DNA from 3 places in the Bradyrhizobium sp. ISRA430 genome. Region 2 is predicted to be linked to each of the others. Evidence: predicted binding sites of a transcription regulator. Region 2 holds the regulator's gene; each other region holds the start of a gene.
The links. Region 2 encodes LexA, which represses DNA repair genes until DNA is damaged. Its sites were predicted from a motif close to TGTTCNNNNTGTGTTCNG; they were not measured.
Positions count from the first base shown of each region.

Region 1 (4,305 bases), 2.0 Mb from region 2:
ACGTCCAGATGCCGATGCCGGCATCGCAATGGGTGATGGCCTCTTGCATCGAGAGCCATTGCGGCGCCGGCTGCTTACCCGCGACGATCACGTTGACGCGGTCGTAGGTGCGCAGGCAGTGATCTGCGATCCACAAGAGCGTGTTGGCGTCCGGCGGGAAATAGACGCGGACGATGTCGGCTTTCTTGTTGGTGACAAGATCGACGAAGCCGGGGTCCTGGTGGCTGAAACCGTTGTGGTCCTGACGCCAGACATGCGAGGTCAGGAGATAATTGAGTGAGGCGATCGGGCGCCGCCACGGCAGATCGCGCGAGACCTTCAGCCATTTGGCATGCTGATTGAACATGGAATCCACGATGTGGATGAAGGCTTCATAGCAGGAGAAGAAGCCGTGGCGTCCGGTGAGCAGATAGCCTTCGAGCCAGCCCTGGCAGAGATGCTCGCTCAAGACCTCCATCACGCGGCCGTCCTGCGCGAGATGCACGTCGTAGGGCTCGGTTTTCTCCATCCACGCCCGCTCGGTGGCCTCGAACACCGCATCGAGCCGGTTTGACGCGGTCTCGTCCGGTCCCATGATGCGGAAGTTGCGCGCATCCGCATTGAGGCGGACGACCTCGCGCAGGAACTTGCCGAGCTCGCGCGTGGCTTCCGCCGCTACGCCGCGGGGCCGCTGTAGCTCGACCGCGAAGCCGCGATAGTCCGGCAGCTTCAGCTCCTTCTTCAACAGCCCGCCATTGGCATGCGGATTGGCGCCCATGCGGCGGTCGCCTTCAGGCGCCAGCGCCTGGAGCTCGGGAATCAGCCTGCCGTCGGCGTCGAAGAGTTTTTCCGGCTCGTAGCTGCGCATCCAGTGCTCGAGCAGCTTCAGATGCGCGGGATTTTCCCGGCAATTGGCAACCGGCACCTGATGCGCACGCCAGAATCCTTCGACCTTGAGGCCGTCGACCTCTTTCGGGCCGGTCCAGCCCTTCGGGCTGCGCAGCACGATCATCGGCCAGCGCGGCCGCTCGACCGCCGTGCGCCCGTCGCGGGCGTGCTGCTGGATCGAGCGGATGCTGGTGAGCGCGACGTCGAGCGCATCCGCCATGGTTCGATGCATGAGTTTCGGATCGTCGCCCTCGACGAATAGCGGCTCGTGGCCATAGCCCCGGAACAGCTCGCGGATCTCCTCGTCGCGCATCCGCCCGAGCACGGTCGGGTTGGCGATCTTGTAGCCGTTGAGATGGAGGATCGGCAGCACAGCGCCATCATGGGCCGGGTTCAGGAACTTGTTCGAGTGCCAGGACGCGGCGAGCGGGCCGGTCTCGGCTTCGCCGTCGCCGACGACGCAGGCGACGATCAGGCCTGGATTGTCGAACGCTGCGCCATAGGCGTGCACCAGCGCGTAGCCGAGCTCGCCGCCTTCATGGATCGAGCCCGGTGTTTCCGGTGCCGCGTGACTCGGAATGCCGCCGGGGAAGGAGAACTGCCTGAAAAGCTTCCGCAATCCGTCCGCGTCGCGCCCGATATCGGGATAGATCTCGCTGTAAGTGCCTTCGAGATAGGTGTTGGCGACCATGCCCGGGCCGCCATGGCCGGGACCGCAGACGTAGAGGACGTTGAGGTCGAGCGCGCGGATGACGCGGTTGAGATGGGCATAGATGAAGTTCAGTCCCGGCGTGGTGCCCCAATGGCCGAGCAGGCGCGGCTTGATGTGCTCGGGCCGCAAGGGTTCGCGCAACAGCGGATTGTCCATGAGGTAGATCTGGCCGACCGAGAGATAATTGGCGGCGCGCCAATATTGATCGAGGAGGTCGAGGTCGCCGGTCGCGGCGCCTGCTTGTTGTCTGTCTGTCATGTTTCTGCCGACCCTTCACGCAACGACCGTCACCAACCTTGTTGGCGCAAGATCGATCCCTGGCGGGCATCGAACGGGATCGCGACGGCGACCCCTTGCGCGATGTCAAAATCCTCCGCCCAAACTTTGGGCGGCTTGTTTTGCGGATTTTTGCTCTCGTTCTTGATTTGTTCCTGTCAGATGCTATCTTGGCTGCATGAGTCGAGCATCCTCTCATGCCCTCAGGCACCCGCCGGTCACGGCGCCCTCCGAGCCGGCGGGTGCGCCTTCCGATTTCCCCGAGCTTTCGGTCGCCATCGACCGCGAGCGCAGGCGAGGGCGGGGCGCGCAATCCAACGCCAGCGGCCGCTATGAGGCCGAGGCGCGCGTCGCCTTCGACGATGGCTGGCAGAGCCTGGACGAGCTGCCGGCGTTCAAGACCACGGTTGCTGTCGACACCTCGCGCAAGGTGATCACCCGCAACGATTCCCCCGATATCGGCTTCGACCGCTCGATCAATCCGTATCGCGGCTGTGAGCACGGCTGCGTCTATTGCTTCGCGCGGCCGACCCACGCCTATCTCGGCCTCTCCCCCGGGCTCGATTTCGAGTCAAAACTGTTCGCCAAGCCCGAAGCGGCGGCGCTGCTGGAGAAAGAGCTCGCCGCACCCGGTTACGAGCCGCGGATGATCGCGATCGGGACCAACACCGATCCGTACCAGCCGATTGAGCGCGAGCGCAAAATCATGCGCGGCATTCTGGAGGTGCTTGAGCGCGCCGGCCATCCGGTCGGCATCGTCACCAAATCGGCGCTGGTGGTGCGCGACATCGACGTTCTCGCGCGGATGGCGAAGCGGAACCTTGCGAAGGTCGCGCTCTCGGTCACGACGCTCGATCCCAAACTCGCGCGCACCATGGAGCCGCGGGCGTCCACGCCGCCGAAGCGGCTGGAGGCGCTGAAGAAGCTCTCGGATGCCGGCATCCCGACCACCGTCATGGTCGCGCCCGTGATCCCCGCGCTGAACGATTCCGAGATCGAGCGCATTCTGGATGCCGCCGCGCATGCCGGTGTCAAGGAAGCATCCTATGTCCTGTTGCGGCTGCCGCTCGAGGTGCGCGATCTCTTCCGCGAATGGCTGCTGGCGAACTATCCGGACCGTTATCGCCACGTCTTCACCCTGATCCGCGACATGCGCGGCGGTCGCGACTACGATTCGAAATGGGGCGAGCGGATGAAGGGCACCGGCCCGATGGCCTGGACCATCGGCCGTCGCTTCGAGATCGCCTGTGACAGGCTCGGGCTCAACAAGCGGCGCTCGAAACTGACGACGGATCATTTTGCGAAGCCCAAACGGAACGGCGATCAGCTCAGCCTGTTCTGAGAAACAAAAACTGACGAGGCGTGTATGAGCGAGGAATTCACCGTCCCGGTGCCGCGGCTCACCGTCATCACGCTCGGCGTGAGCGACATCCGTGCCAGCATCGCCTTCTATGAAGCGCTCGGCTTTGCCCGCAGGCTGAAGGTGACCGGCGAGGCGGTCGCCTTCTTCGACACCGGCGGTCCGGTGCTTGCCCTGTTTCACTGGGACAAGCTCGCTGCGGATGCCACCCTGCCGGATAGGCCAAGGCCACCTGCCTTTCGCGGCATGACGCTCGCCTGGAACTGCCGGACGCGCGAGGAGGTCGACGCGGTGCTGGCGTTTGCCGTCGGCAAGGGAGCCGCTTTGCTAAAGGCCGCGCACGAGACCGACTATGGCGGCTATTCCGGCTATTTTACCGATCCCGATGGCCATCCCTGGGAGGTGGTAGTCGCGCCGGGCATTGAGGTCGGCGACGATCGGCGCGTGCATCTCGCAGAGTGAGGCGGCTCCATCTGAATAACGGGAATTATCCCGGGTTCCCGGTTGCGCAACCGGGACCGCTTGCGCACTGTCCCGACCATGATTCGAGACAAATCCGCCAGCAAGCCAGCCAAGGACGCGCCAAAGAAGGACGCGGCCAAGAAGGCTGTGCCAAAGGCGGCCAAAGCGTCAGTTGGCAAGACTTCAGTAGACAAGACTTCAGGAGACAAGGTTGCGGCGGGCAGCGCCGAGGCCGCCAAGAGCGCAGCCAAGAAAGAGATCATCGTCGTCGCGCCGCCGAGCTTTCGCCGCGAGCGGGCGCTGATCAAGCGTGGCGTCTGGCCGGTGGCGGGCTGCGACGAGGCCGGCCGCGGGCCGCTCGCCGGCCCCGTGGTGGCGGCTGCCGTGATCCTCGATCCCAACCGCATTCCGCGCGGCATCGACGATTCCAAGCGGCTGACCGCGGAGGAGCGCGAGAAGTTGTTCGACAAGATCTGCGCGACCGCACAGGTCTCGGTCGCCGTCGCCTCGCCGGGGCGGATCGATCGCGACAATATTTTGCGCGCTTCGCTGTGGGCGCTGAAGCGTGCGGTGCTGGCGCTGCCCGAGGCGCCCCGCCATGTCTTTGTCGACGGTCGCGACCGGCTCG
Region 1 covers NZ_CP094516.1:2,944,363-2,948,667, reverse strand. Annotated here, with positions in the region: gene MTX21_RS14335 (phosphoketolase family protein) at 1-1,837, opposite strand, end outside; gene MTX21_RS14330 (PA0069 family radical SAM protein) at 2,034-3,197, shown strand; gene MTX21_RS14325 (VOC family protein) at 3,222-3,677, shown strand; gene MTX21_RS14320 (ribonuclease HII) at 3,756-4,305, shown strand, end outside.
Region 1: the regulator LexA is predicted to act here: its motif matches at 1,995-2,012, upstream of MTX21_RS14330 (PA0069 family radical SAM protein).

Region 2 (4,305 bases):
CGCTGGGGATCTGAGGGCCGGCGTTCTGGTGGCTTTGCTTGATCCTGCCGACGTTCACGGGAACCCATCGGCCCGCGACGAGGAACCAAATCACTTTGTGCATTTTTGTGCAGAGTTCCTGGAACGGAATGCCTGATTCCGGACTCTTGAGTTCGTCGGGGATTTCTACATCGGACTGATCGTCGTGTTGGGTAAAGCCTACCTCACCAAGCAAGCCTCTCTCCTGCTCGAATTCGCCAGAACCACGTCGGACTCGGATCTCTCAGCCAAGCTGATTAGCAAGGCCGCCGATCTGAAATCGCAGGCCGATCCCCTGCCCGACAAGGATCAAAGTCCCAACGCGCCCGATGTGGCCAAGGATGCTAGTCGGAACGAGCCGACGGGAGCGGATTGATGTTGACCATGGCCCTTGTTGCTTTCGTTCTTGCGATCGCTGCGCGGGTGCCAGTCTGCAGCGTCATCCAGATCATGTCGCACCGGACCTGAATCCAATCATCTCACAAGCGTAGAAGCCGGCACGATCGTTCGTCCGGACGCCGGGTTTTGCTTCGGCGCACGCGCTCGGCTAGAACCCTTGACGCCGAGACGGTTCGATTTGCCAATCGACTTGCCAAGCAGGAGATTTCGCCCGTGGCCCTGATGCCGGTTTCTGACGCGCTTGCCGCGGTGCTGGCCGGCGTGGAGCCGCTATCCGAAGAGATGATCGCGCTGGAAGGCGCCTTTCACCGCGTACTGGCACGCGACGTCACCGCCCGGCGTACGCAGCCCCCCCAGGCAATGTCGGCGATGGACGGCTATGCCGTGCGCGCGAGCGATGCGGCCAAGGTCGATGCGCAGCTCAGCGTGATCGGCGAGGTCGCGGCGGGCCGGCCGTTCGCGCCAACGCTGGGTGCCGGCGAGGCGGTCCGGATCTTCACCGGCGGCGTGATTCCCAACGGCGCAGATGCCGTCGTGATCCAGGAGGACACGGTCGCGGACGGCAAGCGCATCACGATCAAGGAGGCCGCCGTCGCCGGACGGCATATCCGGCGCGCCGGCGTCGACTTTTCCGAGGGCGACGTGCTGCTACGGGCAGGCGCCCGCCTCACCGAGCGAAGCCTGGCCCTCGCCGCCGGTATGAACCATCCTGACCTTCCCGTCCGCCGCCGCCCGAAGGTCGCAATCCTCGCCACCGGCGATGAGCTGGTGATGCCGGGCACAACACCCGGCCCCGGCCAGATCGTCTATTCCAACGGCTATGCGATCCACGCGCTGGCGCGCCGGGAGGGCGCCGACACGATCGACCTTGGGATCGCCGCCGACACCCTGGAGGCCACCACCGCCGGTATCCGCTCCGCCCGCGAAACCGGCGCCGACGTCCTGATCACGACCGGCGGTGCGTCGGTCGGCGATCACGATCTGGTCCAGCAGGCGCTCAAGGCCGAGGGCATTGCGATGGCGTTCTGGAAGATCGCGATGCGGCCGGGCAAGCCGATGATGCATGGCCATCTCGGCGCGATGCGCGTGATCGGCCTGCCCGGCAATCCGGTCTCGTCTTACGTTTGCGCCTTCCTGTTCATGGTGCCGTTGATTCGCGCGCTTGCGGGCCGTCAGCCCGTTCACCACCGCCGCGAGCGCGCCGTAGTCGGGGGCGAGCTCGCCGCCAACGACATGCGCGAGGACTATCTTCGCGTGCGCCTCGAAGAGCGCGACGACGGCACGCTGGTCGCGGTTCCCGTCAACAATCAGGACTCTTCTCTGCTTGCAAATCTCGCTGCGGCACAGGCACTTCTCGTGCGGCCGCCGTTCGCGCCGAAGGCCGAAGCAGGCGCGCCCTGCGAGGTGTTGCGGCTGCCCGCTTGAACGAGCCGGCCGCGCGTGTTCCGCGAAGTTTATCGTGTTCACGCAAAATTAAGCAGTTGCGGAACACATATCGAACATATAGTGTCCGTTCATGATTTGTTTCGAGCATCTAGCGGTGCGCCGCTAACTTCAGCGTCTCGGAATCGAACGACATCAACCGGGGGATTTGGTCGAGATGTTAACGCGCAAACAATACGAGCTTCTGCGGTTCATCAGCGAACGCCTGAAGGAAAGCGGCGTGCCGCCCTCCTTCGACGAGATGAAGGACGCGCTCGATCTGCGCTCGAAGTCGGGCATCCATCGCCTGATCACCGCACTCGAGGAGCGCGGCTTCATCCGCCGCCTGCCCAATCGTGCCCGCGCCATCGAAGTGATCAAGCTGCCCGAGCTTCAGGCCGCGGCCGGCAATCGGCGCGGCTTCACGCCGAGCGTCATCGAAGGCAATCTCGGTAAGGTACGCGGCTCCAGCGCCCCCGTGGACGAGGGTGAACGTCCGGTCGCTGTGCCCGTGATGGGCCGCATCGCGGCGGGCACGCCGATCGAGGCCTTGCAGACCCGCAGCCACACCATCAGCGTACCGCCGGACATGCTCGGCTCGGGCGAGCATTACGCGCTCGAAGTGCGCGGCGATTCGATGGTGGAGGCCGGCATCCTCGACGGCGACATGGCGCTGATCCAGCGCAACGAGAGCGCCGACACCGGCGACATCGTGGTGGCCCTGATCGACGACGAGGAAGCGACCCTGAAACGCTTCCGCCGGCGCGGCGCCTCGATCGCGCTCGAGCCGGCCAATGCGGCCTACGAGGTGCGCATCCTGCCGCCGAACCGCGTAAAGATTCAGGGCAAGCTGATCGGGCTGTACCGGAAATACTGAGCGTCTTCGGCGAGGCGTGAGCCGATGCAAGTCGCGTGGAGCAATCGACCTCCGCCGCGTGTTGTGCAGCGCCGGTGAATTCAGGATTGATCTCGACGAGCGCAACAGAAGAAAATTCGCACGAGCCTGCTTTGTTCCAAAGGCTCTTGCTCAACGCAGAAAAGATAATGTGATCGGCAGGTCTGCACGCAAGTCGCAGATTTGCCCTCAACATCGCATATCATCGGAGCCTTCCTGATAGAGGCCTGGGCCTCCGGGGGCACGGGTCGCTATCTCTTATGAGGAGCACTTGCGATGTGTGACTACAGCCTGCATGCCGTCGCGACCCGTCCCGCCCAGGTCGGTGAGACGATCGTCACGACAACCTTCCGCGGCACCTCGACGCGCGGCTTCGCTTCGGAAGCCGATCTCTCCGTCGCGGTCTGCCTGCTGCCGGGAACGGAGCTCGCCTTCGCCGACAACGTCCGCTACGACAATCGCTGGATCTGGACGCGCACCATCAACTCCCGCGTCGGCAAGTTCGGCAAAGTCGATCCGCACATTCCCGATCGCCATCATGACGCGATCGAATTCCCCGACGGCAAATATGTGCTGGTGACGCAGCTCGTCGAAGGCCAGCGCGCAACCGTGCTGCAATTGCCGGTGACCCAGCCGGCCGGTGAGCACAAGCCGCAAGTCGCCGCTGACAGGCCGCAGCCGACCGTTACGCGCCTGCCGATCGGCTGACGCGTAATATTTGAGCATGATCTCCGCGCAAACGCATTCCGCGTTTGTCGCGAAGGGAAAAACGCTACACACTTTTCCGGATCATGCGTCAGTCCTCGACCTGAAGGTCGGCCTCCGACGGCGTTGCGTCCCTGGAGCGCGGTGCGGCCGGCCGTGGCGCGAGGTTTGGTTCATAATAGCCATCGCCGGCGATTGCCGGCGACCAGGGGCGATTTGCGCCCCTCGCCCTCACCGCCTGCACCGCAAAGCCGTCGCCGCGGCGCGCGAGCGCCAAGCCGCCCTGGCTCATGAGACGATCCCGGTCGACCACCATCGCCGCACAATCGGGCGGCGCGGGTCTCGCTGTCACCACCAGCGCAGCCCGGCTGCAATCATCCGAGAGCGCATCCACGCGCAGCGCCAGCGCGATCAGGCGGCCGTCGGCGAGCGGGGTCACGCATCCGGATTCGTCGCATGACACGCCGCTACCGAGCGATGCATCACCGGCGCTGCGCGGATCGGCATCGGCCGCAAGCCACTCCTTGGCGAGGAACGCGTCCTTGTTCGCCGCGATGAGATGCAAGCGGCCGTCGCTGCCGCGCACTGCGATGTTACGCCCGTCGCCTGCGATCAGGACGTCCGGCTGGCGCACGGACACCGCCCACACAATCGCTGCGACCAGCACGAGCGCACCGGTCCAGCGCAAGGGCGTGCGCAACAGGCCCATCAGGACGATGCCGATGCTCGCCGCGATCAGCGGGGCGATGCCGAAAGCGGCAATGCGGCCGACCGCGCCCGGAAGATTCGCAACCCACTGCGCGACCACGACCATCCAGTCGATGCCGACACCCATCAGCCACCAGAACACGCCGTCGAGCCCGAAC
Region 2 covers NZ_CP094516.1:896,578-900,882, reverse strand. Annotated here, with positions in the region: gene MTX21_RS04695 (HAD-IA family hydrolase) at 1-14, shown strand, start outside; gene MTX21_RS04690 (hypothetical protein) at 185-394, shown strand; gene glp (gephyrin-like molybdotransferase Glp) at 631-1,842, shown strand; gene lexA (transcriptional repressor LexA) at 2,018-2,716, shown strand; gene MTX21_RS04675 (hypothetical protein) at 3,011-3,442, shown strand; gene MTX21_RS04670 (ComEC/Rec2 family competence protein) at 3,531-4,305, opposite strand, start outside.

Region 3 (4,305 bases), 1.5 Mb from region 2:
GGCGGCTCGCTCTCGATGCGCGCCGGCCATTCGGCCTGCATGGCCGCGGCGAGATGGTGCTGCGCGGGCGCAGCCAGCACCGCGCGCTCGGGGATATGGGTGTCTTGCGGCAGGTGCACGACGACGCGTTTTCCCCCGATGCGCGCGGCGATGCGGTCGATCAGCGCGGCGAGCTCGTCATTGTCGTGAACATGGGCGTCGAGATCGCGCTGCTCCTGCACCACGATCTCGGTGCGGCTCGCCGACAGCCGCACCATGTCGAAGCCGAAACCGGGATCGAGGGGATCGGCGAGCGCATCGAGCCGCTCGCGAAACAGCCGATCGATGATGGCGCCTCGCGTCACCGGCCGCCCGGTCTCGACCATGATCGTGCGCACCACACCGTCGGTGCGGAAGAAGGCGGCCTCTAGCCGCCGCGCGCCCTTGCCCTGCTTCTCCATGGAGGCCACGAGCGTGTCTGCGAGCCGCGACAGCGTCATCGCGATCATGGTGTCGGTCGCGATCGGCTCGGCAAAACGTTTCTCCACGATGTAATCGGGGAGCGGCTTGCGCGGACTGATCGGCGCATCGCCCTGTCCCACCGCATGCGCGAGCAGCATGGAGAACCGGGCGCCGAACCGCGCGGTGATCTCGTGCGGCTCGCGCGAGGCGACATCGCCGATGGTCTTCAGTCCCGCGCGGCGCAGACCGACGGTGATGGCATCAACCGCACCAAGCGCAGACACCGGAAGCCGACTGACCGCCTCCGCCTCTCCGCCATCGGCGACGATGGTACCAGATGCCTGCCGCGTCAGCGTGCGCGCGCAGACCGAGGTGCCGGCGATCGCCGCGCTGACGGCAAAGCCCTGCCGCGCGAGCGCACGGACCAGCGTCTGCAGCAGTGCAGCCTCGCCGCCGAACAAATGCGCGCAGCCGGTGATGTCCAGGAACAGCCCATGCGGCGGATCGAGCGCCACCAGCGGCGTGAAGCGGTCGCACCAGTCGGCGATATCGCTGAGCGTCTTTGCATCGGCCGCGATATCCGCGTCGAACACTTTCAGGTCCGGACACATCGCCCGCGCATTCGCCAAGGGCAGGCCGATGTGCAGGCCGAGGCGCTCGGCGGCCTCATCGAGCGCGTGGATCACCAGCGCGTTATTGTCCTTGGCAACGACGATGCTGGGCTCATTGTTTTTATCCAGCCCGACGTTGCCGAAGAACCGCTTGATCCGGTCGATGGGCAGGCGCGGCAGCCACAGGCTGAGAATACGCCGACGGTTCACTGAACAGGCACTCATCACATTTCCATTCCATGATCCACCGGCCACACGGGCCATGACGATTGCGCAAGAGCTCGGCATCGAAGCGCGGCGCGCCCCAGGCACTCCAAGGCGCCGCAGGCATTGAAGCCGGCCCCGGCGGCGAAGGCGCCGCGCGCAGCATCCATCGCGTCTCCGCGGTCGAGGGCAGTGGCTGCGCCGCCATCCGCAGCAAGAACCCGGTCACGCCCGAGGCTTTTGCAGTGAGCGTCAGCTTGCGGCTCGCCACGAGATCGAACTGTCGCGTCTCGCCCCAGAGCTCGAGCACGACGGCGCCGAGCGCATCGCAGGCGAGCGCGTCGGCTGACATGCGCAATGCGGTCTCGACATCGGCGGCGCGCACTATCACTACGCGACGCGGATCGAGGCCGAGCTCGGCGAGCCCGCTCATCGACAGCGCGCCCGCCTCCATGTCCGAAAAATCCTGCCGCACCCACAACAGCGGCCGGCGCGCGGTCACGCGGCCCGCAAGCCCGGTGACGAAACCCGTCGCGGCCGTGCCCTGGCGCCCCTCGCAAAACACCTCGTGGATTGCCGCGCGGGCGAGTCCGCCCTGCAAGGCGCTATCGGCCTCGCTGTGGCCCAGCGCCACGCAATCGCGATGATGCGCGGCCACTGCCGTCTCGATGCGTTCGATCTGGCCGCGCAAGGTCGCAAGCGCGCTTCTACGTGCGCCGCTCATGCTCGCCGCTCCTTAGCTGATGGGTGGCCGTGGCTCTCAAAAAGAAAACCAACGGCTGGCTCATTTGTTCATGATATGTTCTAATATAAAGCTAACGGCGCCCCTGGAGTCAATCGAATTGGCGCGCCAGCAAATTCATGAGCGGAATCAAGAGGATTCAAGTGCCATGTACCTCATCACCCTCGACAGCGAGACCGATTTCGACGGCTGGCGCAAAACCGCTCGCGCGCTCGCACTGCATCATGTCGCGCCGGCTGAGGTGACGTGGAGCGTACAGGGCCGCACGAAAGACGAGATGCCACCCGGCCTGTGCGAAGCGCCAGGCCTTCCACCGATCGAAACCGACAGCACCTTCAGCGTGCCGGCCAATTTCATCGAGCTCGCACGCGTCGCGATCCTGCATCACAACAGTGAGCGCTTTGCGCTGCTCTATCGCCTGCTGTGGCGATTGCGGAGCGATCACGACCTGCTCGAGACCAGGACAGATCCCGATGTCGCGATAGCAACAGCGATGGCTGGCAGCGTGCATCGCGACGTACAGCGGATGCGCGACGTCGTCCGGTTCCGCGAGATCGGACGCGAGCACAAGACGCACTTCGCCGCTTGGTTCGTGCCGGAGCATCACATCGTCGAATTCGCAGCCCCCTTCTTTGCGCGCCGCTATGCCGACATGCCCTGGTCGATCCTCACGCCCGACATTTGCGCCCACTGGGACGGCCACGCGATCTCGTTCACGCCAGGGATCAGCCAGACGGAGATGCCCGCCCCAAACCGGCTGGAGGAAACCTGGCGCCGTCACTTCCGATCGGACCAACCGATCGCACCGGAGGCGCCGAAGAAGCGCCGCAGGAACTTGTCGGAAGCTTCGATACTTGAACCTCTGCTCTCTGATGCCGAACGCTGGACCGGCGGAAGGATCACCCCGCCCTCGGAGCCATCCATGAAACGCAAATCCGCCGCTGACGATCTCGAAACGCTGCGCGACGAAGCCGCCCATTGCCGCGCCTGCCATCTCTACAAGGATGCGACGCAGACTGTATTCGGCGAAGGTCCAAAGAGTGCCACCATCATGCTGGTCGGCGAGCAGCCCGGCGACAAGGAAGACCTCGCCGGCCATCCCTTCGTCGGACCTGCCGGCCAGATACTCGACCGCGCGCTGGAAGAGGCCGGCGTCGACCGCAAGAAGGTCTATGTCACCAACGCGGTCAAACATTTCAAATTCGTGCCCCGCGGAAAAATCCGCCTGCACCAGAAGCCGAACACGCCGGAGATCCGCGCCTGCCGGCAATGGTACGAGCGGGAACTGGCAGCCCTTCAGCCCAGTCTCGTCGTCGCGATGGGAGCGACCGCCGCACAGAGCGTGTTCGGCAAGATCACCCCGATCGGCAAAAACCGCGGTCGGCTGATCGAGCTGCCTGATGGGCGCAAGGCGCTGGTGACGGTGCATCCGTCCTATCTGCTACGGCTGCCTGACCCCGAAGCCAAGGAACAGGAGTATCGCCGCTTCGTCGGCGATCTCAGGCTCGCGGCCGGCTTCCGGGAAAAATCAGCAAGGGCAGCGTGACGTAGCGCACGCCGCATCGCAACAGATTCGGTAGTGAAGCACCGTCATTTCAACTGCCTGTCACATGCCGCGCGCAAAATCGCGGCCTTGTGACAGGAGAATTTGAAATGAGTGACGTTGCTTTGCCCGGCTCCATCGAGCCAGCCTTGCGGAGGGGACCCGACCTTGACCGCGGATTCCATCCCCTCACCGGCGTGATCTACATGGGGGTGATCGCCGCTGCACTGCTCTTCGTCGCCTACAGCATTTGGGTCGACGTTGATGCGACCGGCACGCAGGTCAAGACCATCGCGCCCTTCCTCCTGCTCTTCGTCGCGCTTCTGATCGCGCTCGGCTTTGAGTTCGTCAACGGCTTCCACGACACCGCCAACGCGGTCGCGACCGTGATCTACACGCGCTCGCTGCCCGCCCACGTCGCCGTCGTGTGGTCCGGCATGTTCAACCTGTTCGGCGTGCTGCTCTCGTCCGGCGCGGTCGCATTCGGCATCGTGTCGCTGCTGCCGGTCGAGCTGATCCTCCAGGTCGGCTCCAGCGCCGGCTTCGCCATGGTGTTCGCGCTTCTGATCGCGGCCATCATCTGGAACGCCGGGACCTGGTATTTCGGCCTGCCGGCCTCGAGCTCGCACACACTGATCGGCTCGATCATGGGCGTGGGCATCATGAACGCGGTCCTGCATGGCCGCAGTGGCACCTCGGGCGTCGACTGGACGCAGGCTACCAACATCGGCAAGGCACTGCTGCTGTCGCCGCTGTTCGGCTTC
Region 3 covers NZ_CP094516.1:2,429,078-2,433,382, forward strand. Annotated here, with positions in the region: gene MTX21_RS11945 (DNA polymerase Y family protein) at 1-1,277, opposite strand, end outside; gene MTX21_RS11950 (DNA repair protein) at 1,174-1,980, opposite strand; gene MTX21_RS11955 (UdgX family uracil-DNA binding protein) at 2,147-3,544, shown strand; gene MTX21_RS11960 (inorganic phosphate transporter) at 3,652-4,305, shown strand, end outside.
Region 3: the regulator LexA is predicted to act here: its motif matches at 2,046-2,063, upstream of MTX21_RS11950 (DNA repair protein).